DNA from 3 places in the Ensifer sp. Root954 genome. Region 2 is predicted to be linked to each of the others. Evidence: riboswitches for the same ligand, from Rfam matches in the RefSeq annotation. Region 2 holds a riboswitch; each other region holds the start of a gene.
What was found. Region 2 has a riboswitch for cobalamin ahead of metE (5-methyltetrahydropteroyltriglutamate--homocysteine S-methyltransferase). Riboswitches for the same ligand answer to the same signal wherever they lie in the genome.
Positions count from the first base shown of each region.

Region 1: linked by a shared signal. The riboswitch ahead of ASE71_RS15175 (aromatic ring-hydroxylating oxygenase subunit alpha) and the one ahead of metE (5-methyltetrahydropteroyltriglutamate--homocysteine S-methyltransferase) in region 2 are both predicted to bind cobalamin.
Region 3: linked by a shared signal. The riboswitch ahead of cobU (bifunctional adenosylcobinamide kinase/adenosylcobinamide-phosphate guanylyltransferase) and the one ahead of metE (5-methyltetrahydropteroyltriglutamate--homocysteine S-methyltransferase) in region 2 are both predicted to bind cobalamin.

Region 1 is NZ_LMJM01000023.1:227,763-238,284, reverse strand. Features, by position in the region: gene ASE71_RS15180 (hybrid-cluster NAD(P)-dependent oxidoreductase) at 1-929, opposite strand, end outside; gene ASE71_RS15175 (aromatic ring-hydroxylating oxygenase subunit alpha) at 931-2,175, opposite strand; cobalamin riboswitch at 2,279-2,480, opposite strand; gene ASE71_RS15170 (DUF6656 family protein) at 2,798-3,397, shown strand; gene ASE71_RS15165 (L-threonylcarbamoyladenylate synthase) at 3,475-4,449, shown strand; gene ASE71_RS15160 (FAD-binding oxidoreductase) at 4,594-6,027, shown strand; gene ASE71_RS15155 (DUF1217 domain-containing protein) at 6,097-8,571, opposite strand; gene ASE71_RS15150 (DUF6101 family protein) at 8,915-9,481, shown strand; gene ubiA (4-hydroxybenzoate octaprenyltransferase) at 9,883-10,522, opposite strand, start outside.
Region 2 is NZ_LMJM01000001.1:175,152-185,673, forward strand. Features, by position in the region: gene ASE71_RS00685 (LacI family DNA-binding transcriptional regulator) at 1-78, shown strand, start outside; gene ASE71_RS00690 (ABC transporter substrate-binding protein) at 143-1,408, opposite strand; gene ASE71_RS00695 (carbohydrate ABC transporter permease) at 1,433-2,266, opposite strand; gene ASE71_RS00700 (carbohydrate ABC transporter permease) at 2,263-3,339, opposite strand; gene ASE71_RS00705 (ABC transporter ATP-binding protein) at 3,332-4,498, opposite strand; gene ASE71_RS00710 (metallophosphoesterase family protein) at 4,495-5,334, opposite strand; gene ASE71_RS00715 (LysR substrate-binding domain-containing protein) at 5,527-6,453, opposite strand; gene ASE71_RS00720 (hypothetical protein) at 6,585-6,896, shown strand; cobalamin riboswitch at 6,915-7,134, shown strand; gene metE (5-methyltetrahydropteroyltriglutamate--homocysteine S-methyltransferase) at 7,234-9,588, shown strand; gene ASE71_RS00730 (acyl-CoA thioesterase) at 9,585-10,385, shown strand.
Region 3 is NZ_LMJM01000027.1:76,548-87,069, forward strand. Features, by position in the region: gene ASE71_RS22300 (D-alanyl-D-alanine carboxypeptidase family protein) at 1-689, shown strand, start outside; gene ASE71_RS22305 (quaternary amine ABC transporter ATP-binding protein) at 938-1,984, opposite strand; gene ASE71_RS22310 (ABC transporter permease) at 1,977-2,888, opposite strand; gene ASE71_RS22315 (ABC transporter substrate-binding protein) at 3,180-4,178, opposite strand; gene ASE71_RS36535 (hypothetical protein) at 4,962-5,105, opposite strand; gene ASE71_RS22320 (cobyric acid synthase) at 5,356-6,813, shown strand; gene ASE71_RS22325 (cation transporter) at 6,886-7,467, opposite strand; cobalamin riboswitch at 7,671-8,129, shown strand; gene cobU (bifunctional adenosylcobinamide kinase/adenosylcobinamide-phosphate guanylyltransferase) at 8,264-8,788, shown strand; gene cobW (cobalamin biosynthesis protein CobW) at 8,792-9,856, shown strand; gene cobN (cobaltochelatase subunit CobN) at 9,959-10,522, shown strand, end outside.

The DNA.
Region 1 (10,522 bases), on a different contig from region 2:
ATCCTGACGCCGTTGGCGCGCGCCGCCTGCAGGATCGTCTGGCCGGGCTTGGCCTCGATCTCCTTGCCGCTCATGGTGAAGGCGATCTTGGCGGCCTGGACCTCGCCCTCGTCACCGGCGCCGGCGCGCACGGCAATCTCTTCCGCCGCAGGTGCGGCGGCCGGCTGGAAGCTCTCCTCGTGGTAGCGGCCCATGTCGAAACCGGCCGATTTCAGCATCTCGCGCACGCCGCGCATGAACGGTTCGGGGCCGCAGCAGAAAACGGTGCGGTCCATGAAATCGGGCGCAAGCAGCGGCAGCTTGGCGCCATCAATGCGGCCGCGAAGCCCGTGCCAGCCGTGGCGTGCCTCATGTCCCTCGACGATGAAGCCGAGGTTCAGCCCGGACATCTGCGTCGCCAGAACCTCCAGCTCCGAACGGAACAGCAGGTCCTCCGGACGACGCGCGCAGGAGATGAAGGTCACATCCGTCTCCGGCACGCAGTCCGCCATCCAGCGCGTCATCGACATCATCGGCGTGATGCCGGAGCCGGCCGAGATAAACAGGTATTTGTCGCCGGGATGGCGGACGAAGCTGAAATCGCCGAGCGGGCCAAAGGCGCGGAGTTTCATTCCGGGCTTCAGGTGCTCGAACATCCAGCGGGTGCCGATGCTGTCTGACTGCGCCTTGACGGTGACGGCGATCGACAGCGGCCGCGAGGGCGTCGACGACAGGGTGTAGGTGCGCATCACTGGCTCGTCGGCGACGGGCAGTTCGAGGGTCACGAATTGCCCAGGCAGATAGCGAAACCAGGCGGGCTTTTCGGCCCGGAAGGTGAAGGTCATGACATCGGCGGTCTCGACGACCGCCGATGTGCATTCGAGCATCTGCTGCCGGTCGATCCAGACATGCAGCGCGTCGAAATGGTGAAACGAAGAGGCCATCTGCATGTCAGGCGACCCTTGAAAGCGGAGCCGCGTCGCCGGCAAGGCGCTGCTCCATGAACTTGCAGTACCACTCGACGAACTGCATCACGCCACCCTCGTGCTCGGGCGAATAGGGACCGGGCTCATAGGCCGGTGAGCGGATGCCGAAGGCATTTTCCTCGACGATCTGACGGTCCTGATCGTTGGTCTCGGTCCAGACATGCGTCAGTTCTTCTAGATTGTAGTCGACGCCTTCGACCGCATCCTTGTTGACGAGCCACTTCGTCGTCACCTGCGTCAGTTCGGGCCCGAGCGGCAGCACCCGGAAGGTGATGGCGTGGTCGGCGAGCACATGGTTCCAGGTGGTCGGATAGTGGAACATCAAGAGCGTGCCGATCTGGCTCTGGGAGACGTCGGCGGACAGGGCCCGCCTGACGGCGCGGGCGCCCGACATGGTGTAGCTTTCGGCATTGTCGACAAGCGGCATGCGGGCGGCGCGGAACTGACCGGTCGGCGACATCTTAAATTCGCTCGGCAGGCCCTCGGCCTCGCACTTCGCCCAATGTTCTGCGATCACAGGATCATCCTTGGCGCCCTGCACCCCGGTCGCCGTCGGCGCCTCAGGATAGGTGCGGCAGAGTTCCGGATGATTGGCGGCGCAATGGTAGCATTCGCGGTTGTTTTCCCAGACGAGCTTCCAGTTGCCCTTCTCGATGATGGTGCTTTCGAACGCGACCTTGGTTTCGCCGAGCCGATGCGGCGCGAGATAGGGCAAGGCCATGTCGCGGAACGCCGTGAAATCCATCGGCTTTTCCGACAGGTTGATGAAGATGTAGCCGCCGACCGTTTCGCAATGGATCGGCTTCAGACTGTGGGCGGCCTTGTCGAAATCCTCTCCCATCTGCCGGGCGAAGAGCAGCGAGCCGTCGAGTTCGTAGGTCCACTGGTGATAGGGACAGACAAGCTTTGCCGACGAGCCTTTCGCCTGCGTGCAGACGCGCGAGCCGCGGTGGCGGCAGGAATTGTGCAGCGCCCGGATGGCGCCCTGGCGGTCGCGGGTGATGACAACGGGGTAGTCGCCTACCTGGACGGTGAAGTAATTGCCGGCCCGCGGGATCTCGCAGTCATGGCCGATAAACAGCCAATCCTTGTACCAGATGTTTTCCAGATCCTGCCTGTAGTAGTCGGGATCGATGTAAAAGGCCCGGTCGAGGCTGTAGCCGTCCCGCCTGCCCTTCAGCTTTCGAAGCATATCGTTTCTGGTGTCCATGTCCTGTCCTCATGCGCCATGTTTCGGAGAGGCAGGACAGGAACCCGCACGGGCGCACGCCCATGCGTTTGAGGCTCCGATCCGGCTGCCCGCCGCAACCCGTTACGGTTATGTCCGTCAAGGCTGGTTTCCGGGCTCAGGAGCCGTCCTTTCGGACCTGCCCGGCGCCTTCCCGGACGAACCGTCCAGTGGCCTTTGCCGAGGCTTTCGCTCCACCACCGTTGCGGGGGCAGCGCCGGGATTTGACCGGCTTCCCAATTCTCCATCTTCCCTTCGAAGACGGCACCTTGAGTAAGGATATGTAATCGCGGAAGTCGCCTTGGCAGCTGCCCGATAGCGACATCCAATTCCAGAATGACGACACGGAAAAAACCGCCACAAAAGGCCACCGTCTTAGAATTTTTACATTGCAAACATATAGATAGATCACATCTTGGGCATTTGCCGACTTTTGCGGCGCGGTCGGCGCAGATGCGGGAGGGTTTCGCCCGTTTGCGACATCGCGTCAGATAGAGAACGCTAATGATGCAGCCAGGACGAAATCATTCATTAACCATGAGCCGCTAGCCTAGCCGGCGGACGAGAGAGGTCCTGCAGGCAGGCAGATGGCGCGCTGACGATCATGGCAAAGTTGAGATACTACGACGCGACAGCCGAGAAGCTGCCGACAATCCCGCCGAAGGTGGCGGTTCATACCGAATTCCTGCGCACGGGCCGGATCAACCGCAGGCAATGGTTGCCGAGCGAACGCCGGTATTTGAGCTATGAGGAAGTCGCAGACAGGACGGGCAAGAAGCTCAGCACCGCCGGCGACACGACCCATAAGCGGATCAACGGGTTCCACACCTCGATCCAGTTCCCGAAGATGATCTTCCACCGCACGCTCGTCGGCCGGCCGCATCTCGGCTACTGTCACGTGACGGCGGCGCGTACGCCGGTTACTCCCTCCAAGGACATCACCTGGTCCTTCTACTTCGCCAACTTCTTCTGCAACCTGGGCGACGAGACGCATTTTTTCGAGAGTATCCAGCCCGGCTATTCACGCATGTACTTCGCCGTCGCCATCGAACCGGGCGCCGAAGCCGGGCAAATGGTCATCAACCGCAACTTTCGTGACAACGGGCTGCTGTTTCGCACCGATGATCCCAAGGTCGCGCTGAAAAACGTACTGATGCTTGGCGCCAAGGATGACGCGTTGCGTCGCATCATTCGCAGCCTCTGAGCCGAACCGGTTCCTTCAAAGAAAATCGTTCTGTTTTTCCGGTGCGTCCGTTAAGGAAGCGTCGGAAAGGAAACGGCATGGCTGAGATCATCGACACGGATAGAGAACCGGACCGCGCGATCGCGCGCGCCTGCGCCGTTCTTGCCGAAGGCGAGCCGGTCGCCATTCCGACCGAGACCGTCTACGGCCTTGCCGCCGACGCTACCAATCCCGATGCGATCAGTCGCATCTACGAGATGAAGGGGCGCCCGCGCTTCAATCCGCTGATCTCGCATGTTTCCGACATGGCGATGGCCGAAGCCCATGTGCATTTCGATCCGATTTCGAGGCAGCTGGCCGAAGCCTTCTGGCCGGGCCCGCTGACGCTGATCCTTCGGCAGCGCGCCGACAGCACGGTTCATGCGCTGGCGTCCGCCGGCCTCGACACGCTCGGCATCCGCATGCCCGACGGTTTCTCGCGCCGGGTAATCGCCCACTTCGGGCGACCACTGGCCGCACCCAGCGCCAATACGTCGGGCAAGATCAGCCCGACCAGTGCGGTCCATGTGGAAGCCGATCTCGGCGAAAAACTGAAGCTGATCCTCGACGCCGGCCAGGCCCAAATCGGCCTTGAATCGACGATCATCAAGGTAGACGGCGACGAGATCCGGCTGCTTCGGCCGGGTGGCCTCGATGCCGCCGAGATCGAACGCCTGCTTGGCCGTCCGGTGACCCGGCCGGAGACGGCGGGAGCGACGATCGAGGCGCCGGGCATGCTCGCCTCGCACTACGCGCCCGGCGCTGCCGTCCGGCTCGATGCCGCCGAGGTGCATGCGGGCGAAGCCTTGATCCGTTTCGGCGGCAATCGGATCGCCGGCGAAGAGCAGGCGGCCGTCGTTCTCGATCTCAGCCCGACTGGCAATCTGCGCGAAGCCGCCGCCAATCTCTTCGACTATATGAAGCGGGCGGATGCCAGCGGCGCAGAGACCATCGCCTTCGGGCCGATCCCTTCGGACGGGTTGGGGGAAGCCATCATCGACCGGTTACAACGGGCGGCGGCACCACGAGGGTAAGATAGTGTGCGGCATCTTCTCCGCACCCACCCTCATCGAACGGCACCAATTGCGGTTATGATCGCCGCCGACCAGGAACCGAGGACCAGATCCTCAGATCGACCGATCCGATAGCGCGCGCAGGCGCAATGCGAAGTGAGGCCCATGACCACCCTTCCCTCTCCCGAACTCATCGCTTCCTTCGCCGAGATCGTCGGCAACACCAACGTGCTGACGGACGAAGCCGACAAGGCGCGCTATCTCGTCGAATCGCGCGGACTTTACCGCGGCACGACGCCGATGGTCCTGCGTCCGGCCAACGTCGACGAGGTCTCGCGCATCATGAAGCTCGCGAGCGCCACCCGCACGGCGATTGTGCCGCAGGGCGGCAACACCGGCCATGTCGCCGGGCAGATCCCGCGGGAGGGCAAGGCAGACATCGTTCTTTCGCTGGAACGGCTGAACCGCATTCGCGACATCGATCCGGTCGGCAATGTCATCGTCGCCGATGCCGGCTGTATCCTCGCCGATATCCAGAAGGCGGCGGACGAGCACAATCGCCTGTTCCCACTGTCGCTCGGCTCGGAAGGTTCAGCCCGCATCGGCGGCAATCTCTCCACCAATGCAGGCGGCACCGCCGTGCTTGCCTATGGCAATATGCGCCAGCTCTGCCTCGGCCTCGAAGTGGTGCTGCCGACCGGCGAAATCTGGGACGGGCTGCGCCGGTTGAAGAAGGACAATACCGGTTACGACCTGCGCGATCTCTTCATCGGTGCCGAGGGCACGCTCGGCGTGATCACCGGCGCCGTGCTCAAGCTTTTCCCGAAGCCGCTCGGGCATCAGGTCGCCTTTGCCGGAGTCGGCAGCGTCGAGCATGCGCTCGCTCTGTTCGAAAAGGCGTCCAGCCTTTGCGGGCCGGCGTTGACCGGCTTCGAGCTGATGCCGCGGCTCGGCGTCGAATTCACCACCAAGCACATCCCCGGCGTTCGTGATCCGATGGAAACGGTCCATCCCTGGTACGCGCTGATCGATATCTCGACGTCCGATAGCGCCGAAAGCGCGGAACGGATGGTGCAGGACCTGCTGGAGCAGGGATATGCGGCCGGCCTCGTCGAGAATGCAGTGATTGCCGCCAACGAGACACAGGCGAAGGCGCTGTGGCACATGCGCGAGAGCATGTCGCCGGCACAAAAGCCCGAGGGCGGCTCGATCAAGCACGATGTCTCCGTGCCCGTCTCCAGCATTCCGGCCTTCATGAAGGAGGCGGATGCCGCCGTTGTGAAAGCGATCCCCGGCGCCCGCATCTGCTCCTTCGGCCACATGGGCGACGGCAACATCCATTACAACATTTCGCAGCCAGTCGGCGCCGACAAGCAGGCCTTCCTCGACCGCTGGCGCGAAATCAACGCCATCGTCCACGGCATCGTTCTGAGCTACAACGGCTCGATCTCCGCCGAGCACGGCATCGGCCAGTTGAAGCGCGACGAACTCGCCGAGGTCCGGGCGCCGATCGAAATCGAGCTGATGCAACGCATCAAGCACGCGTTCGATCCTGCAGGTATCATGAACCCCGATAAAGTGCTGCGCGCCGACGGTTGACGACGCGCCGTTTCGCGCGGTGCGCGGCGATGCAGCAACAGTCTTGGGCTGACCGTCAGACGGCGTGCGTCAGCGGCCGCCTGCGCGCAATTGCGAGAGCGACAGCAAGGTCTCGGCACTGACGCCAGCGCTGCCGCCGCCAGTCAGAATCGCGAGACCGGGCGATACATCCTGGTTGTTCTCGACGTCGTAGAGCGCCGTGAAGCGTTGCAGAAGCTTCTCAAGCTGACCCGGCTGCTGCAGTTCCTTGATGTTGACGGTGCGCTCGATAAAGGCCGCCTGGGCCTCGATCTTGGCGTTCTGCAAGCCCTCCGGCATGCTGTAGGCGGTCTTGATGACCTCGAACAGGGCGCGATCGGCCAGGATGTCGTAGGCCGTGTTGATGTCCGAGGCCTTGCGCTTGAAATAGAGCGCCAGGCGAATGCCGCCGTTATCGGCGCCCTCCTTCTCTTCGAGCGACTGATTGAGGAAGAGATCAACGGTGGTGACGAGACCGCGGCGGGTCTGGATCTGCCCTGCCTCGCCCCTGACGATCTTGCCGTCCTTGTCGAAGTTGAAGGACGAGACGATCTCGCGATACTTCAGCCCATTCGGGTCGGTGTTGATGAAGCTCTTCGGATCTTCGAGATCCGACGTAAACATACTCCTGAGATAGTCGGACTTGACCGTCTCCGGATCGATACCTGCGCCGACGAGAACCATGTCGACCAGCCGGCGGTTCTTGAGGAAGGCATCCAGCGTTTCGATCTTCGCGATCTCGGAGGTGTAATATTTGGCTTCTTCCTGGGCCTTTTCCTTCGCGATCTTCTTCTCGTCGTCCGTGCCGAAGCGGGACTTGGCGACGATATAAGCCCGCGCCGTATTCATGATGTCGCCGTCGCTCTGGGCGAGTTTTGGTGCGCCGAGAGTCCCGTCCGGATTGAAGTTGAACGCTTTCACGAGCTTGACGTAGCGTTCGTCGCGCAGCGTGTTGACGTAGCTTCTGGGATCGTTGAGATCGCTCGTCAGAATGCGCTTCAGATCACGCTTGCTCAGGCCCTCGTCTTCGAGACCGAAGGCGCTGAGCGTGAACTTCAGTACGCCATTGTCGGCCAGCAGCTTGTCGACCGACTCCATCGAATTGACCAGCAGCTTGAAGCGCTTGACCAAGGCTTCGTCTTCGGCATCGCCCTTGTCATTGTAGCGGACCATGTAGCCGTCGGACGTCTTCTTCAACTGATCGGCGTCCTGCGCCGTCTTGCCGGGCTGCAGCGTGCCGTCGGGCCGGAAGTTGAAGGCTTTGTGCATTTCCTTAAAGGCGGCATTGTACTCGCCGCCCTGCGTGTTGACGTAGCTGTTCGGGTCGTTGATGTCGCTGGTGAGGATGTTTTCGATCGTCGACGGCACGGTCGTCGACGCTTTGAGGCCGAAGGCCGTGACGAGGTAGTTGAACAGCCGGCTGTCGCTGGTCAGCTCGGAGATGCTGGTGACGCCGGCGATCTTGCCTTCGTAATATTCCTTGTTCAGCAGTGCCCCGGCGCCGGTCAGGCGCGCGCCGCCGAGCGGCGTTTCGCCCGGTTTCTTGAACACGTAGATGTTGTTGAGTTCCGTCTTCTTTGCGTCGCTTATCGCCTTTTCGCCGGCCGGCACGCTGCCATCAGCGTTGAAGTTAAAGGTTTCCGCCAACTTGATGTAGGTTTCGAGATTGCGGATGCGCCCGTTCAGCGTGTTCAATTCCTCGCCGAGCGATGCGAGCAGCGCGGGCGCCTGGTCGCGTGGCGGAAGCTTGGCATCGAGATCGGCGACGATCGCGTTGTGCTCGTCGATCTTGGCCTGAATCGCCGGCTTGTCGGCAGCGGGCGCCTCCGCAAGTTCGGACGTCAGCCTGTTAATCTCCCCGAGGGACTTGAGCCGCGTCTGAAGGTCAGTCTGCAGCTTGAGCGCTTCTTCCCGCCTCGTCACAGCGGCCGTGCGGCTTGCGGTCAGAGCGGCAGGGTCGCTGGTCAGCGCGTCGCGGACCTCGGTGTAGTTGAACGTCTTCGGGTCAATATCGAAGACGGTGAAGGCAAACGAACGCAGTCGTTCGTTGCCGAGGAACTTGTCGACATCGGTGACGAGATCCATGGCCGCGCCAAAATAGGCCATCTCTCCGCGCATGGCCGTGTCGAGGCTGGCGATCCGCTCGTTGTAGAGACCGATCAGCGCATCCTGCTGTGCGTTGGTTTGAGCCACCGGCTTCGACGAGCTGAAGCTGAAGGCCTGCGCGAAGTTGCGGTAGCGTTCATCGGTGAGACGGTTGGCAAAGCTGCTTTCGTCCGAAAGATCGCTTTCCAGCACCTTGCGCATGAAGGCCTTGGCATAGGTCATGTCCTCCAGGCCATGCGCTTTCATCGCGTATGAGTAGAGTCGATAGTCGTTCAGAAACTCCTCGACAGTTTTCACGCTGCCGATGTTCTCTTTATAATACTCCGCTTCGCGCGCGATCTGCGGCTGCTGGGCAATGCGGTTGAGGCTGCTCCTCATGTCCCGCGTGATGCGACTGTAGTCGAGATAGGTCGATACCATGCCCTGGCGCCTTGTCGGTTACCCATGGGGACAGGCTGGACCCGAGCCCCGAAACAGAATTCTGACGCGTCATGATTGCAGGACTGGCTTGCGTGTGGCTTTTCCCGGCAGTTCGAACGACGGCAAAGGTGCGCCTGATCGGAACGAATGCGGCCGCGCTGTTGACGAAACGGAAACCCTGACCGGTCGGCTTTTGCTAACCATCGAGAAACGCAAAGTTTTCTTAACCGCGAATTTTAAGTCGTTCGGAAAGGGCGCCGCCTATTCTCCCGCTCATAGAGGACGAAAAGTCCCGACGAGAAGACCGGAAACCGGCTCTCAAGGAAAAACAAGGGCGATTGAAATGCGCAACACACTCTCTCAACCCGCATGGGTCGAAAACACGCTCCGTCTTGATCCGCAGCGCTTTCCACAGCAGGCGAGCTACGCCTTGCGCGGTCACACCGGTAATGTCACGATCAGCCTGGACGAGCGTGGCGCAGTTCTGCGCAAGGTGCTACCATCGAGCGGCCTGCCGCTTTCGATCGCACTGCCGGCGCGCGCATTCAAGGGGGTCGCGGCTCGCGCGATCGATCACGGCGACGGAGACGTTACAGTGACGCTGGAACTTCATCACGACGACCCGGACCTCTGTGTCCCGCTGCTCGTCGCACACGACCTGTCCGACATCGCAGCCGACTGGCGCGCCTGGGCAGAAGCTTATCGCATTCCGATGCTCATGGTCGAGGCGGATGGCGTGGCAAGGCCGCTCGAAGAGCACCTTGGCGACGTGCGCACCGCGCCCGTCAAGCCGCGCCGCCGCCACTCCTTCTTCGCAGAGCGCCGCCCGCGCTTCCTCGTGCGCCGCTCCACCGGCACGCTTGGCGTACACATGAAGATCGACGGGCGCGAGATCATCGCCCGCAGCTGATTGCAGAGCCTACCTCCAGCGCGACAGCCGGCCGTTCCCTGCGGCCGGCTGTCGCGTTTGGCGAGGCCAGATCTGTCGGGACATTTTCTTCGTGCACGCATGCACTGGGGTCGTCGCCGCCTCCCCTGACGATTTACCGAATGTTCCCCCGGAAACAGTTGCGTCGCCTTCTTCGTGCCATATGGGCTGCATAGCCAAGTCCACGAAAGAAGGAGAAACCCGATGCGCAAGCACATCGCCTCAGTCGTTGCCGCCGTCCTGTCCAGCTTCCGTGCGCGTCACGAGGCGAGGAAGCGCAAGGCCGCCCGCGACATCAGCTGGGCCTGAGATTTTTGCGGCCCGCAACAGGCGGGCCGACCATGGGGCAATGAAGACGATCCTCCGCCGCAACGGAGGATTTTTCATGTCAGGCGCAGGAGAAGCGCCAGCACCAGCCCGGCGAAGATGATCAGACCGACGATGCTGTTGAACTTGAACAGCGCCAGGCACTGTGCAGGATCATGGATGTTCAGGACGAGGATCTGATAGGTCAGCATCGCTGCTGCGATCAGGAGGCCGACATAGGCGACGGCACCGGCGCCGGCTGCGACGAACGACAGAAGGACGAGCAGCGTCGCGATGCCATAAAGGCCGATCAGCCAGGGGCGCGGGTTTTCACCGAAACGCCGCGCCGTCGAGCGCACGCCGATCAGCTCATCGTCCTCCTTGTCCTGGTAAGCGTAGATCGTGTCGTAACCGATCGTCCAGGCGATGGCCGCGCCGTAAAGCAGAACGGCGGCAACCGACAACGTGCCGAATTCGGTCGCCCAGCCCATCAGCGCGCCCCAGGAAAACGCCAACCCCAGAAAGAACTGCGGCCAGTCGGTAAACCGCTTGGCGAAGGGATAGATCGCGACGATCGCCAGCGACAGGATGCCGAGCACGATCGAGAAGGTGTTGAACTGCAGCAGCACGACAAGGCCGACAAGTGCCTGCAGCACCGTGAACACCTTGGCCTGAAGGCGCGAGACACGCCCCGACGGCAGCGGCCGCGAGCGGGTA
Region 2 (10,522 bases):
GAGAATGCGTCGGGCTGCCGCCATCTCAATCTCGACTGCCGGCTCTACGCAGGCGGGACTGTTCGCCACCTCGCGTGAGCAAACACGAAAACACCGCCTCGAAGTTTCCTTCGGGGCGGCGTCGATCGATTTGGTTACAGGATCAGCTGCGCGGCAGCAGGCTTTCGACTTCGGCCGCGGCCTCGTCCAGCGCTTCCTTCGGCGAGGCCTGCTGCTCGACGATGCGCGACAGGTTCTCGACGATCGTCTGCGTCACCTTCACCCCGTTGCTACCGGGGAAGGCATACCAGGGGCGCATCAGCGCCATCTGCTCAAGACCAGCGCGGAACAGCGGGTTTTCCTTGTAGAAGTTGGCGAGATACTCAGGCGACTTGGCGGCCAGCTCGTTGTTCGGCACATAGCCGGTGCCGGGAACGACAACCGAGGCGCCATAGGGGCCGGCTGCGAACTTCGCGAACTTCCAGGCGGCCTCCTGCTTTTCGGCGTCGCGCGTCAGGATAACGACGGCGTTGCCGCCGGTCGGCAGCTTGCCCTTTGCCGGGTCGATGAGCGGGATATGGGCAGTGCGCAGGTCGAACTTGTCGCCGACATTCTTGATAGTGTTGCGCAGCGCACCCGTCGTCTGGAAGGCGAAACCGACCTTGCCGGCAACGAAGGCCTGCTCGCCGGCCTGCTTGGTCAAAACCGGCAGACCGCCTTCCTTGACCATGCGGTCGAGCACTTCGACGGCCTTCTCACCTTCGAGACCGTTGAAGGCAACCTTGCTTTCGTCTTCGCTCAGCATCTCGCCGCCGGCGCCGAAGAGCAGCGCGGAGAACATCCAGTCATCGCCCTGCCAGCGGAAATCGATGCCCTCGTTGCCGTCCCCAAGCGCCTTGATCTTGCCCCCAAGCGCAATGACCTCGTCCCAGGTCTTCGGCGGGTTTTCCGGGTCGCCGCCGGCTTTGCGCACGAGATCGGCGTTGTAATACATGATCGGGTTGGAGGTGGCGAAGGCAAGGCCCACCTGCTTGCCGCCCACCTGGGCGAGCTTCAGGATGCTTTCGGAAAAGCCCTGCTCGGCCATGTTGCCGTCCTTGGCGATGAACGGGCCGAGATCAACGGGGACGTCGCGCTCGTTGACCATGCGCAGGCGGTTGAGGCCGATGAAGGTGAGATCGGGCATCTCGGCCGTTCCGGCCTGACGCATGATCGTCTGGATGCCTTCCTCATAAGTCGCCGACGGATTGGCGAAGGTGATCTTGATATCCGGGTTTTCTTCCATGAACTTCTTCGAGATCGTATCCATCACGTCCTTGAAGAAGCCGGGCATCGGATAATGCACCGTCAGCTGGGTCTCGGCGTCGGCGGGGGCTGCGAGCATCAGCGATGCGGCAGCCGCGGTGAAAAGCTGTCTCAGATGTGTCATGGGTTGCGCTCCAGGTTGGACCGTTCAGCCTTTGAGACCGGTCATGGTAATGCCCTCGACAAAACGCTTCTGCGCCAGCAGAAACGCGGTCACGAGGGGAAGGGTGATGATGAGGGTCGCGGCCATCAGCGCGCCGTAGTCGTCGCCGGCTTCTGCGGCGCGGAAGTAGAGAAGGCCGAGTGGCGGGGTCGCATAGTCCTGGTTGGTGACGACGATCAGCGGCCAGAAGAGATCGTTCCAGTGGGCGACGACCGAGAAGATTGCGAAGGCGGTGATCGCCGGCCAGGCGTTTGGCACGATGACGCGCGCGACGATGCCGGCTTCAGACATACCATCGAGGCGTGCCGCATGGATCAGATCGTCGGGCATGGCGCGGAAAAACTGCAGGAACAGGAAGATCGCGAACACCGAGATCGAGAACGGCGCCACTAGCGCTGCGTAGCTGTTCAGCACCGACAACCTGTCGAAGGCCACGTAAATGGGCAGCGCGGTTGCGTGGATCGGCACCAGGAGGCCGAGCATGACCAGCACCATCATGGTGCGGGCCGCCCGAAACTTCAGCTTCGCCATGGCATAGGCGCAAGGGATGGCGACGACGATCTGGATGACGAAGATCAGCGCGCAGACGACAACGCCGTTGAAGAGCAGGGTCGTCATCGAGACGCGCGACAGCGCCTTGGAAAAGTTCTCGATATAGGACCACTGCTCAGGGATCAGCGACAGCGACGAGGAGAAGATCTCGCTCTGAGCCTTGCCGGCGGTCGAGACCATGAAGATGTAGGGCGCGAGGAAGATGAGCGCGCCAAACGAGAGAACGGCGAGGCGAATGAGGCGGGTGACGGAGATGGTGTTGGTCATGCGTAGTGAACCTTCCGGTCGAGCACGCGGTACTGCAGGAACATCAGGACGACGAGGATGGCGAGGAAGACGACGGTCATGGCCGAGGCATAGCCGACGCGCAGATAGACGAAGCCCTCCTGGTAGATGGTGAAGAGCAGCACCTCCGACGCCTTGTTCGGACCGCCCTCGGTCAGCGTCTTCACCGTCTCGAACACCTTCACTGAGTTGATGATGCTGATGGTGGTGACGAACAGCGTCGTCGGCCCGAGCATCGGCCAGGTCACCAGCCGGAAACGATCGAACCAGGTCTTGGCGCCGTCGACTTCCGCTGCGGCATAGAGCTCGCGCGGGATGGCGGTGAGACCGGCAAGGAACAGCACCATGTTGAAGCCGACCGACTGCCAGATGCCGATGATCGACAGACCATAGAGCACCGTGCCGGAGGCCCCGAGCCAGTTGGGGCCGGCAATGCCGAAAACGGCCAAGAAGGTGTTGATCGGGCCGATGGTCGGGTGAAACAGGAACTGCCAGACCGTCGCCATGGCGACGAGCAGCGAGGCCACCGGCAGGAAATAGACCGTGCGGAAGAACGCCCGGCCCTTGGTTTCCGCCTCGATCAGCATGGCGATTGCCAGCGCCAGCACGATCGAAACCGGTGTGACGATCGCGGTGTAGATGGTGGTGTTCCAGAGCGAGCGGCGGAAGGTGCGGTCGCTGAAGAGTTCGGCATAGTTCTCGAAGCCGACAAAGCGGAAGCTGCCGTAGCCGAGCTCGAAATCGGTGAAACCGAGAACGATCACCGCCGCGGTCGGTAAAAGGATGAAGAGGACGAGCAGCGTGATGGCCGGCAGCGCTAACAGCCAGGCAATGCGGGCCTCGCGGCGATCGGGATCGGTGGTCGCGGCACCGATCGCCGTCTGGGTCCGCAGCCGCTGCGCCGGCTGGGCGCCGTCTCGCAGAGATGAATGCTGAGGCATTGCCTCCAGCCGATCTCCCCCCTTGTGGGGGAGATGCCCGGCAGGGCAGAGGGCGGTATCCACGAAATCCGCCGCCCCTGCCGCCGTATCCCGATTGGAACCCGCCTTAGCCATGGATCTTCTCCAGCGTCGCGGCGATAGCGACCCGCTCGGCTGGCAGCCGGGTGCCCTCGCCGTCGAACAGCATCGCCCGTTCCGGCATGAACTCGACGTCAACGGGCTGACCGATCGCGAGCACCGCGGCCTCGGCAGGTGCTGACTTGGCAGTGACCAGCTCGCCGATCGCATCGAGGCGGGCGTAAACGATTACCTCAGAGCCGAGGAACTCCATACGCTCGACCCGCGCGCTCAACCGGCCGGCGCTTGCCGCATGGAAGCGCACGAATTCCGGGCGGATTGCGAGCTTCACTGAAGCATCCGGCGCCTGTCCGCGGCTTGCCAGAAGCACCAGATCGCCGAAACGCACGATGCTCGCCGTATCCGTGCGGGTCTCCAGCACGTTGATCTTCGGCTGGCCGAGGAAGCGTGCGACCTCGATATGGGAGGGGTTGTCGTAGATCTCCTTCGGGGTCGCCAGTTGCAAGAGATTGCCGCCGATCATCACTGCCACTCGATCCGCCATCGACAGCGCTTCCGACTGGTCGTGGGTGACATAGAGCGTCGGCACGCCGGCGCGGCGGTGGAGATCGACGATCTCGCCGCGGGCATGGACGCGCAGGTTGGCATCGAGATTGGAGAGCGGCTCGTCCATCAGGAAGACGGCCGGGCGGCGCACCATGGCGCGGGCGAGCGCCACGCGCTGGCGCTGGCCGCCGGACATCTGCCCGGGCTTGCGGTCGAGCAGGTGATCGATCTTCAGCGCCAGCGCCATTTCCTTGACCTGGCGCTGGATATCGCTGCGGATCTGCTTCTGCCCCGGCATCAGATTGCCGATCACAGGCAGGCGCTGCGCCGCTGTCAGCCGCCGCATCGCAAGCGGCACGGCGATGTTCTCGCCCGTCGTCAGGTGCGGATAGAGGGCATAGGACTGGAAGACCATCGCGACATTGCGATCGGCCGCCGCCATGCGCGCGACGCTGCGGCCGCCGATGACGATCTCGCCGCCGTCGCCATGATCGAGACCGGCGACGATGCGCAACAGCGTGCTCTTGCCGCAGCCGGAAGGACCAACGAGCGCGATGAACTCACCCGCCTCCGCCTGCAGGCTAACCCCCTTCAGGATCGCGTTGCCGCCATAGGACTTGGTGATACCCTCTAGCGAAAGCACGCTCATTGCGCGGCCTCCACACGGACCGTCTTCTTGGCCGCCAGCGGGTAGACCTCTTCGACGATCGGATCGAGCAGGTGGCTGGTCAGTCCCGGCACCGCGATGATCTCGCTTTCGACGTTGACGTCGCTAAACTCGTGTACGACGGCGCCGACCAGCCGCTCGCCCGGCATCGGCCGTTCCAGCGTATCAATGATGAAGGAGGTCGGCGGTGCCCAGACGAGCGACGTCCCGGCGTGCTTGCCCGTCCAGGCCCAGTGCAGGTGGCCGCTTGCATGCAGCGCCACCTCGGCTTCGGCGAAAAGATCAAACAGGCGTTGGCGCTGGCGCGGACGGATGCCCCAGTAGCCGGTGTCGCCTTCGCCCGGATCGTCGACGAAGAGCGGCTTGTGGGCAAAGACGGCCACCCGGCGGCCGTCGCGGCTGAGCAACTGTTCCTCCAGCCAGGTAAACTGCCTGTCTTCTTCGTCCTCGAAGCCGATCAGCAGGCTGTTGAGGCCGAGCAGCCGCCAGTCGCCATGGTCGCGGCCCCAGTAGTCCGGACCGGCGAGCCGGCGCCAGCGGGCAAGCCGAACTGGATCCACCGGCTGGTGCGAACCCGGCAGATGGCCGACATCGTGATTGCCGGGAACGATCAGCACCGGCATCGAGAGCTGGCCGATCAGATCGAGCGAGAAGGTGATGTCGTCCTCGTGGTCGGCGCCATCGATGGTGACGTCGCCGGTGTGGATGACGAGATCGGGTGCCACCGCCTCGATCCAGGCGCGAACCGGTTCCCAATTGCCGTTGAAGTGGCTTTTGGCGGGGCTGAGATGGGTGTCGCTGATCTGGACAATTTTCATGGAAACGGGCCTCCGACGATGGCTTGCGGTATCCGCGTCGGAGGGCTGATACTTCCCTTCTCTGCGGTTGGCCGCAGTCTTTAGGGAGCCGCCATGTCAGTTTGGTAACAGCCGTTCTCAGCTGATTTTCAGTTTCTCCATGAAAGCGTCATCTTCAGAAGACCGACGGGCCGAGTAGGCCCCGTTGTGTCTCTACATTGCGCCGCGGTAGGTCCGACGCGACGCCGGACAGGATTGCTCCATCACGGTCGAAAGCATGGCGTTCGACGCATCGGCCTCGGCGACGACCCAGTCGCGAAAGGCCTGGATCTTCTTCTGCCGCCTGGTGCTTTGCGGATAGACGAGCCAATAGGCGCGGCCGTCGCGCACCACATGCTCGAACGGCCGGATGAGCCTGCCGCTCTTCAGTTCATCCATCAGGAAGGTCGAGACGGCAATCGCAATGCCGTGATCCGCAAGGATTGTGGCGACATCCATCGCCTGCACGTCGAAGATCAATTCGGTGCCATTGCTTGCCGGCGGCTCGACGCCGGTTTCGATCATCCACCGCCGCCACCAGCTGGCGTTGCCGAAACGCCGGACTCTCAGAACGTCCGCGGGCTCCTTGAGCTGGTGCTTTTCCAGGAAGGATGGCGTGCAGACAGGCACGTAATCGAGCGGAAACAAGGGAAAGACATCGTTGCCCGGCCAGTCGCCGGCGCCGCTGCGCACCGCGAGATCGATGGCGTCACGTTTGAAATCGACCAACTCGGTCGACATGTGCACCCTGATGCTGATGTTGGGATGCGCGGTCTGAAACGACGCGAGGCGCTGACCGAGCCAGCTCGACACGACGGTTGGCAGCACCGAGATGTGCAGGTGATGCTCGGTCTTGTCGGCGATCTCCGAGAAGGCCGCCCCCAAGAGATCGATCGCTTCGGTCACCTTCGGCGCTAGCTGCCGCCCGGCGCCGGTCAATCGCACCTCGCGCGGAAGCCGAACGAACAGCGGCGCGCCGATGCGATCTTCCAACAGCCGGATCTGATAGCTGACGGCCGCCTGCGTCATGCCGAGCTCTTCGGCGGCGCGGGTGAAACTCAGGTGCCTGGCGGCGGCCTCAAAGGCGCGCACCGCACTCATGGGAGGAATCTTGCTCATGGAACTGAGATAAGCATTCTTTATGCCAGCATGCGAGAAATCGCTTTGCGCGAAACGGCAAAAACCCTCACTTTTTTCGCGAACACACGCCCTTGAAAGAAGTGAGGATAGCAATGCTTAGCGCAGTGCGATCAACGATTTACCATGTCCTGAACTGGGCCGATAAGACCCTCAACCCTCCGGTTGCCATCGACACGTTCAACGAGTTCCAACTCCGGGATATCGGCCTGACGCGAGATCAAGAGCATATCCGCGCGCGCGTTGGCGACGCGGCGGATCCGTGGCAGTGGCCGGAGGAGGACGCTTCGACCAAACCGCAACCGTCCCGTGAGCGGAAAGCAATGGAAAGACCTCGTCCTGCCATTGTCTCGCCGCGGGCGGCGGCGGGAGAGAATAAAGACATAAGCATTTCTTTATGCGATTGACGAAAAACTCGGAACAGGGCATTGTCGCCCCATCGTGGTTCTTCGCCCGCCTTTGGAGGGACGGAGCTAAGAGGGAATTCGGTGCGGCGCCAGACAAGCGCCCATGCCGGAGCTGCCCCCGCAACTGTAAGCGGAGAGCGGCCGTTCGAAGATGTCACTGAGGGAGACGCCTCGGGAAGACGGAACGGTCCGCGACGACCCGCAAGCCAGGAGACCTGCCGCGATGAACAACGTCCACGGGCGGGGTGTCCGATGAGGCGCGTTGAGGACGCGGGATCGCTCTCGCGCCGCGGCTGCGTCGCATTCAAGCCTTGCCCATAACCTTCGGGGTAAGGAAATGACCATCAAGACTGCCAATCTCGGTTTCCCGCGCATCGGCCGCCGTCGCGAATTGAAATTCGCGCTCGAACGCTATTGGGCCGGAAAGGCCAGCCGCGGCGAACTTCTCGATACCGGAGCCAAGCTCCGCGCTGAAAACTGGGCCGCGCAGAAAACGCGCGGCATCGACATCATCCCCTCCAACGACTTCTCCTTCTACGACCACGTGCTCGATGCCGCCGTGCTTGTCGGCGCAATCCCGCCGGCCTATGGCTGGACGGGCGGCCCGGTCGATCTCGACACCTATTTTGCCATGGCGCGCGGCTCGGCCGGAACGCCCTGCGCCGCCGGCTGCACCCATTCGGGAAGCAGCAGCGGCACTCCCGCGCTCGAAATGACAAAGTGGTTCGACACCAACTATCACTACATGGTGCCCGAGTTCGACAGGGATCAGCGCTTCGAGCTCACCCACAATCGGCCGCTGGAAGCCTTCCAGGAAGCTCAAGCCCTCGGCTATCGCACACGCCCGGTGCTCATCGGCCCGGTGACACTGCTGAAGCTCGGCAAATCGAAGGGCGGCGACTTCGATCCGGTCGATCTGATCGAACGGCTCCTGCCCGTTTACGTGAGGGTCCTGGCGGAGCTTGCTGACGCCGGCGCCGATTGGGTCCAGATCGACGAGCCTTGCCTGGCGCTCGATCTCGCGGACAAGGATCGTCGCGCCCTCGACCTCGCCTATCGCACGTTCGACACCGACGTGCCCGGACTCAAGATCATGCTGGCGACCTATTTCGGCTCGATCGGCGACAACACGGCAACGGCGTTGGCGCTGCCGGTCGATGGACTGCATGTCGATCTCGTGCGCGCGCCGCAGCAGATCGACACGCTCATCCAATCGGCTCCGGCGGACCGGGTCCTATCGCTCGGGGTCATCGACGGCCGCAACATCTGGCGGACCGATCTGGCCAACCTGTTCCGCCGGCTGCAGCCTCTGACTTCGACCCACGGCCGCGACCGCATCGAGCTCGCACCTTCATGCTCACTCCTGCACGTGCCGATCGATCTCGAGCTGGAGCGTGCGCTTGATCCGGAACTTTCCTCCTGGCTCGCCTTCGGTACGCAGAAACTCGACGAACTCAGCCTGCTTGCCAGCGCCTTCGAGCCGGGGCTTGCCATTTCCGAGCACGTTTTCGCCGCCTCGATCGCGTCCGCCCAGGCGAGGCTCACCTCACTCAGGATCCATGATCCTTTGGTCGCCGGGCGCTTGAAAGCGCTGACGGATGCGGACAGCAAGCGGCAGTCCCCGTTCGCGGGTCGCCGGGCACTGCAGGCGAAGAAGCTGTCATTGCCGCTCTTCCCGACAACGACGATCGGATCCTTCCCACAGACATCGGAGGTTCGGCAGGCCCGTTCACTGCATGCGAAGGGCGAACTCAGCTATGTCGACTACACCGCCTATCTTCGCCGAGAGACCGAACTGGCGGTGCGCTGGCAGGAAGAGGTCGGCATCGACGTACTCGTTCACGGCGAGTTCGAGCGCAACGACATGGTGCAATATTTTGGCGAGCAGCTCTCGGGCTACGCCTTCACCCAGAGCGGCTGGGTGCAGAGCTACGGATCGCGCTGCGTGCGTCCGCCTGTTATCTTCGGCGACGTTTCGCGACCAAACCCGATGACGGTCGAGTGGGCGACCTTCGCGCAGTCGCTGACCGATCGCCCGGTCAAGGGCATGCTGACAGGTCCGGTCACCATGCTGCTATGGTCCTTCGTTCGTGACGACCTGCCACGTTCCGTGGTGTGCCGGCAGATCGCACTAGCACTGCGCGATGAAGTCTCGGATCTCGAGGCCGCCGGCATCGCCATCATCCAGATCGACGAACCAGCACTGCGCGAAGGCCTGCCGCTGCGAAATGCCGATCGCAAGGCCTATCTCGACTGGGCGGTGGAGTGCTTCCGTCTCAGTGCAGCCGGGGTGGGCGATGCGACCCAGATCCACACCCATATGTGCTACTCCGAGTTCAACGACATCATGGCCGCAATCGCGGCGATGGACGCCGACGTCATGTCGATCGAGACGTCGCGATCGAAGATGGAACTGCTCGGCGCCTTCACCGACGAGGCCTATCCGAACGAGATCGGCCCGGGCGTCTACGACATCCATTCACCACGCGTGCCCGGCGTCGAGGAAATGGTGCATCTCATCGAAAAAGCGACCGAGGGCCTCACGCCGGACCAGATCTGGGTCAATCCCGATTGCGGACTGAAGACCAGGCGCTGGGAAGAGACGCGGCCGGCGCTCGTTAACATGGTCGCCGCCGCCCGCTCGCTTCGAGCGGCTTTTGCCGCCGATACGCGCGAAGCCGTCAAAGCATGACGGGGCAGCACGAAGTCACGACGGCGCCGGGGGAAACCCCGGCGCCACAAACCCTGATCGACATCGTTTTTCCAGGCGATACCAATCACCATGGCACGCTCTTTGGTGGCGCCGCCCTCGCGTCGATGGACCGGATCGCTTTCATCGTCGCCACCCGTCACGGGCGCGTTCCCTTCGTCACCGCATCCTGCGACCGCATCGATTTTCGTGCGCCTGCGCGCATCGGTCAGATCGTCTGCTTCAGCGGCCGTCCGGTTCGTGTCGGGCGCCGCTCGATGGTGGTCGAGGTCGAGATGATCGCGGAAGATATCGCCACCGGCAGCCGCGCCCTTTGCAGCAGGGGCACCTTCACCATGGTCGCGATGCCCCGTGCCGATGAAACGGATTGGACGCTGCCGCAGCTCGATGTGGCAACGGACACGCCCGAAGAGGCGGGCACCCTACGCATGGTCGACATCGTCTTTCCCGGCCAGGCCAACAGCTTTGGCGCCATATTCGGTGGCAACGCCCTCGTGCATATGACGAAGGCCGCATTCGTCGTCGCGACGCGCCGGAGCCGCCGGGCGACCGTCCTTGCCTCCTGCACCGGTATGGACTTCAAGCACCGGATCATGATCGGTTCGATCATCGAACCCATCGCCCGCATTGTGCGGACGGGTCGCAGTTCAGCCACCGTCGAGGTCGAACTCTGGTCGGAAGAGCTCCTCACCGGTCTGCGACAGCGGACTGTTACCGGAACTTTCGCTATGGTCGCCGTCGACGGGGACAACCGGCCCGTGGCCGCTTTCGCTGCTTGATGGAATGGGGCGTCCGCACCAGGGGCGCCCTATCCACAACCTTGGTGCCAACCGGCTGTTTACTCCCCGTTATCCACACTGCAAAAGAAACCACCCTCCTACCCCCGCCGTCCACATACGGAACCTATTGACGCAGA
Region 3 (10,522 bases), on a different contig from region 2:
TGACGATCTATCTCGCCTTCGAAGCGCTGCGCAGCGGCACCCTGCAATGGGACCAGAAGCTGACGGTTTCCGAGCACGCCAACAGCCTGGAGCCGTTCAAGCTTGCCGTCGGCGCCGGACGCCAGATCACCGTGCGCGAAGCGGTCATGGGCATGGTCGTGCTTTCGGCCAATGACGCAGCCGTCGTTATCGGTGAGACGCTCGCCGGCAACGAGACCGCCTTCGGCCAGATGATGACCCGCAAGGCCAAGACGCTCGGCATGACCAGCACCGTCTTCAAGAACGCCAACGGCCTGCCGGACCCGGCCCAGGTAACCACGGCGCGCGACATGGCGACGCTCGGCCTCGCGCTGATGCGCGACTTTCCGCAGGAATTCCAGCTCTTCGCCAACAAGACGATCGAGTTTCGCGGTATGAAGCTGCGCGGCCACAACGGCGTGATGAAGCGCTACGAAGGCGTCGACGGCATCAAGACCGGCTACACCGACGCCTCCGGCTACAATCTCGTGACCTCGGCCAAGCGCGGCGACACCCGCCTCGTCGCCGTCGTCATGGGTGGCAAGACGGCGCAGTCGCGCGACGACGACATGATCTCACTGCTCGACAAGTTCCTGCCGCCGAAGGAAGACGCAAGCGCTGCCAGCGTCACTGAACCGGCTGCTGCAGCGGCGACGACCACCACGAACTGATCTCTCAGACCACTGAGATTTGCCCTTCACCCTAACCCTCTCCCCGCACGCGGGGCGAGGGGACGAGGGCTACGGCCGCGTTTCACATCGGGCCACCATCCGCGACGACGTCCAGGCGGACGGGATACGACGGCGTTCGTGTCCAGGCGAGTGGGCGCTACGAGTCCCTTCTTCCCGTCATGACGGGGAGAAGGTTCCGGCTGGCGGATGAGGGGCCGCGTCGGTCGCTGCCCCAATCATCGCTTGTCTCAAGCCGCAGCGCGATCCTCGTGGCTGACCGGCGTGACCATCGCGGCGATGACCGTGGAAAGGTCGAGGGCGCCGATCGGGCGGCCGTTTTCATCGACCACGTGGGCGGTTCCCACACGGGCGGCGGTCATCGTGCGCGCCGCCGATTCCAGTACAGTGCCGGTTGCAAGCGGCACGCCTTCGGCATTGCCGGAGATCGGCCGCATGATGGTCTCGACATTGATCACCCGGCCGCGGTTCACTTCCTTGACGAAGGCGGTGATGTAGTCGTCGGCCGGCGACAGCACGATTTCCTGGCCGGTGCCCTGCTGCACCACGCGGCCATCGCGCAGGATCGCGATCTTGTCGCCGAGGCGCAGCGCCTCGTCGAGGTCGTGGGTGATGAAGACGACGGTCTTCTTCAGTTCCTTCTGCAGGTCGAGCAGCACCGTCTGCATGTCGACGCGGATCAGCGGGTCGAGCGCCGAATAGGCTTCGTCCATCAAGAGAATGTCGGCATCGTTGGTCAGCGCGCGGGCGAGACCGACGCGCTGCTGCATGCCGCCCGACAGCTGGTTCGGATAGTGGTTCTCGAAGCCCTTGAGACCGACGCGCTCGATCCAGCCGCGGGCGCGCTTCTCGCTCTCCTTGCGTTCCACACCCTGGATTTCGAGACCGTAGACCGTGTTGTCGAGCACGGTGCGGTGCGGCAGCAGCGCGAACTTCTGGAACACCATCGCCGTCTTGTGGCGGCGGAATTCGCGCAGATCGTTGTCGTTCATCTTGCAGACGTCGACGCCGTCATAGAGCACTTCGCCGGCGGTCGGGTCGATCAGCCGGTTGATGTGGCGGATCAGCGTCGACTTGCCGGAGCCCGAGAGACCCATGACCACCATGACGCTGCCGGCGGGCATGGAAATGTTGATGTCCTGCAGGCCGAGCACGTGGCCGTGCTGCTCGTTGAGCTCGGCCTTGCCCATGCCTTTCTTGACGGCATCGACGAAGTCGACGCCGCGGGGGCCGAAGATCTTGTAGAGGTTCTTCACCTCGATCGCGTGACTAGCCATGGATAACCTCCGAGTGCTTTTGCAGCCGCTTGCCGAAGGCCTGGCTGGTACGGTCGAAAATGATGGCGATACCGACAAGGGCAAAGCCGTTGAGGAAGCCGACGGTGAAGAACTGGTTGGCGATCGCCTGCAGCACGTTCTTGCCGAGGCCGCCGACGCCGATCATCGATGCGACGACGACCATCGCCAGCGACATCATGATCGTCTGGTTGATGCCGGCCATGATGGTCGGCAACGCCAGCGGCATCTGCACGTTCTTCAGCTTCTGCCAGGTCGAGGAGCCGAAGGCGTCGGCCGCTTCCAGCACTTCCTTGTCGACGAGGCGGATGCCGAGATTGGTGAGCCTGATCATCGGTGGCACCGCGTAGATGACGACGGCTATCAGCCCCGGCACCTTGCCGATGCCGAAGATCATGACGACCGGGATCAGGTAGACGAAGCTCGGCATCGTCTGCATGACGTCGAGGATCGGATTGACGAAGGACTGCACCCGGTCCGAGCGCGCCATCAGGATACCGATCGGAATGCCGATGAGGATGGAGATCAGCGTGCAGACGGTGACCATGGCGAGCGTGACCATGGTGTCATTCCAAAGCCCGACAAGGCCGATGGCGATCATCGACAGCGCGGTGCCGATGGTGACGTTGATGTTGCGGCTGCCGAAATAGACGATCGCGGTCATCGCCGCCAGGATCACGATCCAGGGGGAGCCGACGAACAGGCTTTCGAGGTAGTTCAGGAACCATTGAAGCGGCTGGACCACCGTGTCGATGGCGTTACCATAGGATCGCACGAAGCCCTTGAAGCTATCATCGACAGCCTTGCGGGCGAGCCGGATCGTGCTCTCGTCAATGGCAGGGAACTTGCAGAGCAACGCTGGCAAGACACTGCAGATGGAGGCCATTTGTTTCCCCTTCTTGGCCGGAAGTTTTTTTAAGCCGGCCGCGTCTCGGCATCGAACGGGTCGATGACGGCGCACACTTGGGTGACCTCTTTGGGTCCCGGCACTTAAACTGTGGCAGCGAAATGTGTCGCCCGCTTACCTGATAGCGACGCGAAGGCTCCCGGTTCGCCGCCTCTGAGACGATGAACGTTCAAACGAAACCCGCAAGGACGCCCCATCGTTCCCTGTCCCGGCATCAAAACCGGAACGGGCAGGCGGCCGATTCCACGGTCCGCCTGCCGTCATATTCGATCAGAGCGCTGCCTTGACCTTTTCGGCCACTTCCGGGCTCACCCACTGTGTCCACATATCCGGGAACTCGGCGAGGAAGTGCTTGGCGCCGTCCTCGTTGGTGCCCTGGTTCTGGTCCATCCAGGCGAGAACCTTGTTGACGGTGCCATTGTCCCACTTGCGCGCCTTGACGTAGTCCATGGCAACGCTCGCCTTGTCGGCGAAGGACTTGGTCACGACGGTGTAAACGTCGGAAACCGGGTAGGAATTGACTTTCGGGCTCGGGCAATCCGGCACGGCGGTGCAGGCGTCCCAATCGGCCTTGTCGTGATCGACGCCGAAGGAGAGGCGGGTCATCTCGTATTTGCCGAGGATGGCGGTCGGTGCCCAGTAGTAGCCGAGCCAGCCGGTCTTCTTTTCGAACGCGTTGGCGATCGAGCCGTCGAGGCCGGCAGCCGAGCCGGTATCAACCAGCAGGAAGCCGTCCTTCTCCGCGTTCAGCGCGCGATAGAGATTGGCGGTCGAGACCTGGCAGTTCCAGCCGGACGGGCAATTGTGAACGGCGGCCTTCGACGAGTCTTCCGGTGCCGGGAAGAGCTCCGGGTGCTTCAGCGCGTCCTGCACCGTCTTGATGTCCGGGTGCGCGTCGGCGAGGAATTTCGGGATCCACCATCCTTCGACGCCGCCTTCGCTCAGGATCTTGGCGGCTTCGATGAGACGGCCTTCCTTGATCGCAGCGTCGAGCGGCGTGCGCACGGCGTTGACCCAGAGTTCCGGCGCCATGTCGGGCTGCGCCTTTTCGTTCATGGAAGCGAAGGTCGGCATGGTGTCGCCGGTGACCAGCGTCACCGTGCAGCCGTAGCCGTTCTCCAGAATGAACTTGTCCACCTGGGCGGCGACGCCGGCAGAAGCCCAGTTCATTTCGGCAATGCTGACTTCACCGCATTCCGCGGCCTGCGCGGAACCCGCCATGGCATAGAGGCCAGCGGCGAGAATGGTGGAAGCGAGGAGTTTCTTCATGTTGCAAGACCTCCCAGTCTTATTTTGCAGCCAAGATCCAAACGGGAATCCACGGCGGACGCGACATCCTCCGTCACCCGAAACAACGATGCAGCCGGGGGTTCGGCATCAAACAAGCCAAGGTTCACCCTTGCTGCGGACGGTGTGGGAGTTCGTATTCAGCCCTGGCCGCGGAACCCTGTCGCCAGCCAATCTCCTCTTATACCGCAAACCAAGCCTAAGGTTTCTCGCTGAGAAATCAACCTCTTCAATCGGTTGACCGGGAAGGACGGGGTCTCGTGCGTTCTGTCTGCGACATCGCCGAAGCGCGTATTTTGTGCGTGAGAGACCCCGAATTTAAGCAATAGCGACAATTCTTGCCGCAAAAAATGGCGCTGGGCGCCACGGACCTCAGAACCCTGTCGAGATCCTGACGTTTCCTGTCGTGATTGCGTCACGCCAAATGGCGCGCATGTCGCGAAAAATTTACAAAAAAGTCCGGAATTCATCTTTGGTTAAATCCTCAATAACCATCCGGTAACGATGTCCAGCTAATTGTTCTTCTCGCGGCGGGGGACTGCCGCCGGTCCGGATCAGGTTTGTGCGTCCCGGACTTTGAGCGAACCTTCGGTGTGTTTTTCCGAAGTGACCAGGCGTTTTTTGGCGGCCGCATCCCTCTTGAAGAGGTTGATGCGGCCTTCGCATTTCAGGGCCAATGCCGGACATAAAAAAACCGCCCCGGAGGGGCGGTGGAGGAGGCTCTGGGAGGAGAGCTCGAAGGGGCTTGCGCCCCGATCGCTGGCGTTAGCCGACGTTCGACGTGCGGATGACGCCGAGCGGGCCGAAGGGTGCGTCGACGACGAGGTTGCGTACGCGCGACTGGCTGGACGGAACCTTCGAGTTCCAGGCGATCTGAACGAAATTGGGCTTGCTGAAAATATACAGCATGGACATGAACCTTGAGAGGCCGGAGGCTTATCCTCCGGGGCGTGTTGCTATGCCGCTGATATAGGTGTGCGCTGCAAAAAATTGAATGCCAAACTCGCCACGCCATGTCGCATTCTGGCTATCGGCCGCGACATTTTCGACAAGCCTTGCGAAAGCGCGAAACAATGCGTGAAAGGGCTTTGTCAATTGCGGCGAAATCGTGTCGAAACAGACCTTTGCCGCTGCCCGTTTCAGTGTTACCGATGGCCGCATGACACGCAGGATCATGTTGCAGGGAACCGGCTCGGATGTCGGAAAATCGGTATTGGTGGCGGGGCTCTGCCGGCTTGCCGCCAATCAGGGCCTGAAGGTCCGGCCGTTCAAGCCGCAGAACATGTCGAACAACGCCGCCGTTTCCGACGACGGCGGCGAGATCGGCCGCGCGCAATGGCTGCAGGCGCTGGCCGCGCGCGTGCCGTCGTCGGTGCACATGAACCCGGTGCTCCTGAAGCCGCAGTCGGACGTGGGCAGCCAGATCGTCGTTCAGGGCAAGGTCGCCGGGCAGGCTAGGGGGCGGGAATATCAGGCGCTCAAGCCCAAACTGCTGGGCGCCGTCATGGAGAGTTTCGAACAAATATCGGCCGGTGCCGATCTCGTGGTGGTCGAAGGCGCCGGCTCGCCGGCCGAAATCAACCTCAGGCCCGGCGACATCGCCAATATGGGCTTTGCGACACGGGCCGACGTGCCGGTCGTGCTGGTCGGCGACATCGACCGCGGCGGGGTGATCGCCTCGCTGGTCGGCACGCATGCGATCCTGCCCGAGGAAGACCGGCGCATGGTGACCGGCTATCTCATCAACAAGTTCCGCGGCGAGGTCACGCTGTTCGACGACGGCATTGCTGCCGTCAACCGCTACACCGGCTGGCCCTGCTTCGGCGTCGTGCCGTGGTTGAAGGCGGCGGCACGCCTGCCTGCCGAAGATTCCGTCGTGCTGGAGAAGCTGACGCGCGGCGAGGGGCGGGCGCTGAAGGTTGCCGTCCCGGTACTGTCGCGCATCGCCAATTTCGACGACCTCGATCCGCTCGCCGCCGAACCGGAGATTGATCTCGTCTTCGTGCGGCCTGGCAGTCCCATTCCGGCAGACGCTGGCCTCGTCGTCATTCCCGGGTCGAAGTCGACCATCGGCGACCTCATCGATTTCCGTGCGCAAGGGTGGGACCGTGACCTCGAACGTCATGTGCGCCGGGGCGGCCGGGTCATCGGCATCTGCGGCGGCTACCAGATGCTCGGCCGGCGCGTCACCGATCCGCTCGGCATCGAGGGCGGCGAACGTGCGGTCGAGGGTCTCGGGCTGCTCGAGGTCGAGACCGAGATGGCGCCGGAAAAGACGGTGCGCAACAGCCGCGCCTGGTCTCTGGAGCATGATGTGGCGCTCGAAGGCTACGAAATCCATCTTGGCAAGACGCAAGGTGCAGACTGTGGCCGGCCATCGGTGCGCATCGACAATCGCGCCGACGGCGCGCTTTCGGCCGATGGCCGCGTGATGGGCACCTACCTGCATGGGCTCTTCACCAGCGACGCCTATCGTGGCGCGCTGCTCAAGAGTTTCGGCATCGAAGGCGGCGCCAACAACTACCGCCAATCGGTCGATGCGGCGCTCGACGATGTCGCGAACGAGCTGGAGGCTGTGCTCGATCGTCGCTGGTTGGACGAGTTGCTCAGCCGCTAGCGGCGCGGCAACGGTCAGTCAGCAGGTCCGGTACGTCGGGCCCAACAGGAGGAACGAGCTTATCCGGCGGAACTACGCTGCGACATCGTGCTCCTCGCTTGCGGCTTCCCAGACTTCCCGCGCGGCATCCATGTTCATCAGGGCAATCCCCAGGCCGACGATCAGGTCCGGCCAGGCCGACTGCCACAGATAGGCTGTCGCCAGACCCGCGGCGATGATGGCCACATTGGCGAAGGCATCGTTGCGGGCCGAGAGAAATGCTGCCCGCGTGAGGCTGCCGCTCGTGTGACGGTAGGCGACGAGCAGATAGGCGCAGAAGAGGTTGACCACCAGCGCCCCAAGTCCGGTCAGGGACAGGGCAAAGGGCTCTGGCGGGACCGGATCCATGAACTTCGCCCAGGCCGTCCAAAGGAAGGCCAGCGCCGGTACCAGTAGAATGAACGCCATCGCCATGCCGACCCGCGCGCGGGTCCGCGCCGTCCAGGCCAGAGCAAAGAAAATCAGCATGTTGACGGAGGCGTCTTCGAGGAAGTCGACGCTGTCGGCCATGAGGGACACCGAGCCGATCGAAAGCGCGACAAGGAGTTCGACCCCGAAATAGCCGAGGTTCAACAGGGAGACGATGAGGACGACGCGGCGCAGGTCGGTATCCACTCGAAAGGTTCCCTTTCTGGCGAGATTCGCCCTCGGCATTTTTGACACACGTGTTAGCAGCAGTTTGCTATCCATAGCACTAGGTTTCGACATCGGTTCCCTTCACACCGCCGTCGTGCCTGACGCCCGACAAATCGTCGCGTGGCGCAACTCGGCCGGGGAGGCGTCGCATGCGTCGATTGACTTTGGGCTGCCCGCTTCCTAATCATCAGGTGTTGGATGGTTCCCCCTTGTCGTGGCGATCTGGGGGAATAATTGGGAATGTGACGGATGGACCCAAATCGGGCATCCTTATCGCAGCCGACCCCGCGACTGTAGAACGGTCAGGGTTCGCCATCGGGTTTGGTGCCGGGCTGTCGGCCGGTTGCATGGGCAATCGGGGCAGGTCGGGGATCAAGCCGGAAAAGCCACTGGCGTGGCATCGTGATCAGCCGGGTTTGGACGCCTCTTCTTCTACGAATCGTCCGCCTTTCACGATGTCCCTCACAGCGCCCATGCGTCGGAGACGACGCGCAAAGGTTCGCTGTGGCACCGGAAAGACGCCGGGAAGGTGAGGCGGGCCGCTCGGGCCCTGACATCGGAACCTTGCCGTTTAAGGGCGAGGCGATGTTCGGCCCGTGACGCCGTGAGCCAGGAGACCTGCCATCCGGCATGGGCATTCCGCCCGAGGGGACTTTTGTCTCCAACGCCATCACGGAGGTTGTTTTGGCTCGCAGATGTTTTCAAGAACGCGCCCGTGGCGCGTCCGATGGCTTTTGCCACCGACGGCTGTTTTGGGAATGTTGAGGCAGCCACGATGAGCAGTCTCAGCGCCGGGCCCGTGCTGGTCCTTGGCGGCGCCCGTTCCGGCAAGTCCAGCTTTTCCGAGAGGCTCGTCGAAGCGTCCGGCCTCACCATGCATTATGTCGCAACGGGCCGCGCCTGGGACGACGAAATGCGCGAGCGCATCGACCATCACCGGACGCGCCGCGGCGAGGGCTGGACGACGCATGAGGAGCCGCTCGATCTCGTCGGCATCCTCAGACGCATCGATGATCCCAGCCATGTGGTCCTGATCGACTGCCTGACGCTATGGGTAACCAATCTCATGCTGGAAGAGCGCGACATGACGGCGGAGTTCGCCGCCCTTGTTGCGTATCTGCCTGAGGCGCGGGCGCGCCTCGTCTTTGTTTCCAATGAGGTCGGCCTCGGCATCGTGCCCGAGAACCGCATGGCCCGCGAGTTTCGCGACCATGCCGGCCGGCTTCACCAGATCGTTGCGGAGAAATCCGCTGAAGTTTACTTTGTCGCGGCCGGTTTGCCGCTGAAAATGAAGGGTTGATCCATGACCACTGCGAGAGCCAACCAGGGCAAGATCCCGGCGACCGTCATCACCGGCTTCCTCGGCGCCGGCAAGACGACGATGATCCGCAACCTGCTGCAGAACGCCGACGGCAAGCGCATCGCGCTGATCATCAACGAGTTCGGTGATCTCGGCGTCGACGGCGATGTCTTGAAGGGCTGCGGTGCCGAGGCCTGCACCGAGGACGACATCATCGAGCTTACCAATGGCTGCATCTGCTGCACCGTGGCTGACGATTTCATCCCGACCATGACGAAGCTGCTCGAGCGTGAAAACCGTCCTGACCACATCATCATCGAAACCTCGGGCCTTGCCCTGCCGCAGCCGCTGATCGCCGCTTTCAACTGGCCGGATATCCGCAGCGAAGTGACCGTCGATGGCGTCGTCACGGTGGTCGACAGCGCCGCCGTTGCCGCTGGCCGCTTTGCCGACGACCACGACAAGGTCGATGCGCTGCGCGTCGAGGACGACAATCTCGATCACGAAAGCCCGATCGAGGAGCTGTTCGAGGACCAACTGACGGCCGCCGATCTCATCGTTCTCAACAAGACCGATCTGATCGATGCCTCCGGCCTCAAGGCCGTACGCGACGAGGTGTCTTCGCGCACCAGCCGCAAGCCGACGATGATCGAGGCGAAGAACGGCGAAGTCGCCGCTGCCATCCTGCTTGGCCTCGGTGTCGGCACGGAAAGCGATATCGCCAACCGCAAGTCGCATCACGAGATGGAGCACGAGGCAGGTGAGGAGCACGATCACGACGAGTTCGACAGCTTCGTCGTCGAGCTCGGTTCGATCGCCGATCCCTCGGCGTTCATCGATCGCCTGAAGGGCGTGATCGCGGAGCACGACGTTCTGCGCCTCAAGGGTTTTGCAGACGTGCCCGGCAAGCCGATGCGCCTCCTGATCCAGGCGGTCGGCGCCCGCATCGACCAGTATTACGACCGCGCCTGGGGCGCCGGCGAAAAGCGCGGTACGCGCCTCGTCGTCATCGGCCTGCACGACATGGACGAGGCGGCGGTGCGCGCTGCGATCACCGCGCTCGTCTAGATCATTCTTGAATGAAATGATCTAACGCATTGAAATAATGCAGTTCCGGATGGAAAACGCTTTTAGCGTTTTCGTTCGGAATTGCCCCACCGGACAAGACGAATGCATCTGCTTCTCGCCCAGAAAGGAACGATCGCCGACGGCAACGAGGCGATCGACCTTGGGCAAACGCCGGCCGATATCCTTTTCCTCTCGGCCGCCGACACCGAGCTCTCCTCGATCGCCGCGGCTCACGGCCGACGCGACGGAGGCTTGAGCCTGCGCATCGCCAGCCTGATGAGCCTGATGCACCCGATGTCGGTCGACACTTACGTCGAGCGCACGGCGCGTCACGCCAAGCTGATCGTCGTCCGGCCGCTCGGTGGCGCCAGCTATTTCCGTTATCTGCTGGAAGCCCTGCATGCGGCTGCCGTCACCCATCGTTTCGAGATCGCGGTTCTGCCGGGTGACGACAAGCCGGATCCGGGGCTGGAGCCTTTCTCCACCGTCGCAGCCGACGACCGCCAGCGCCTTTGGGCTTACTTCACCGAAGGCGGCTCGGACAATGCCGGGCTGTTTCTCGACTATGCGGCCGCACTGGTCACAGGTGCGGAGAAGCCGCAGCCGGCAAAGCCCCTGTTGAAGGCCGGCATCTGGTGGCCGGGTGCTGGCGTGATCGGCGTCAGC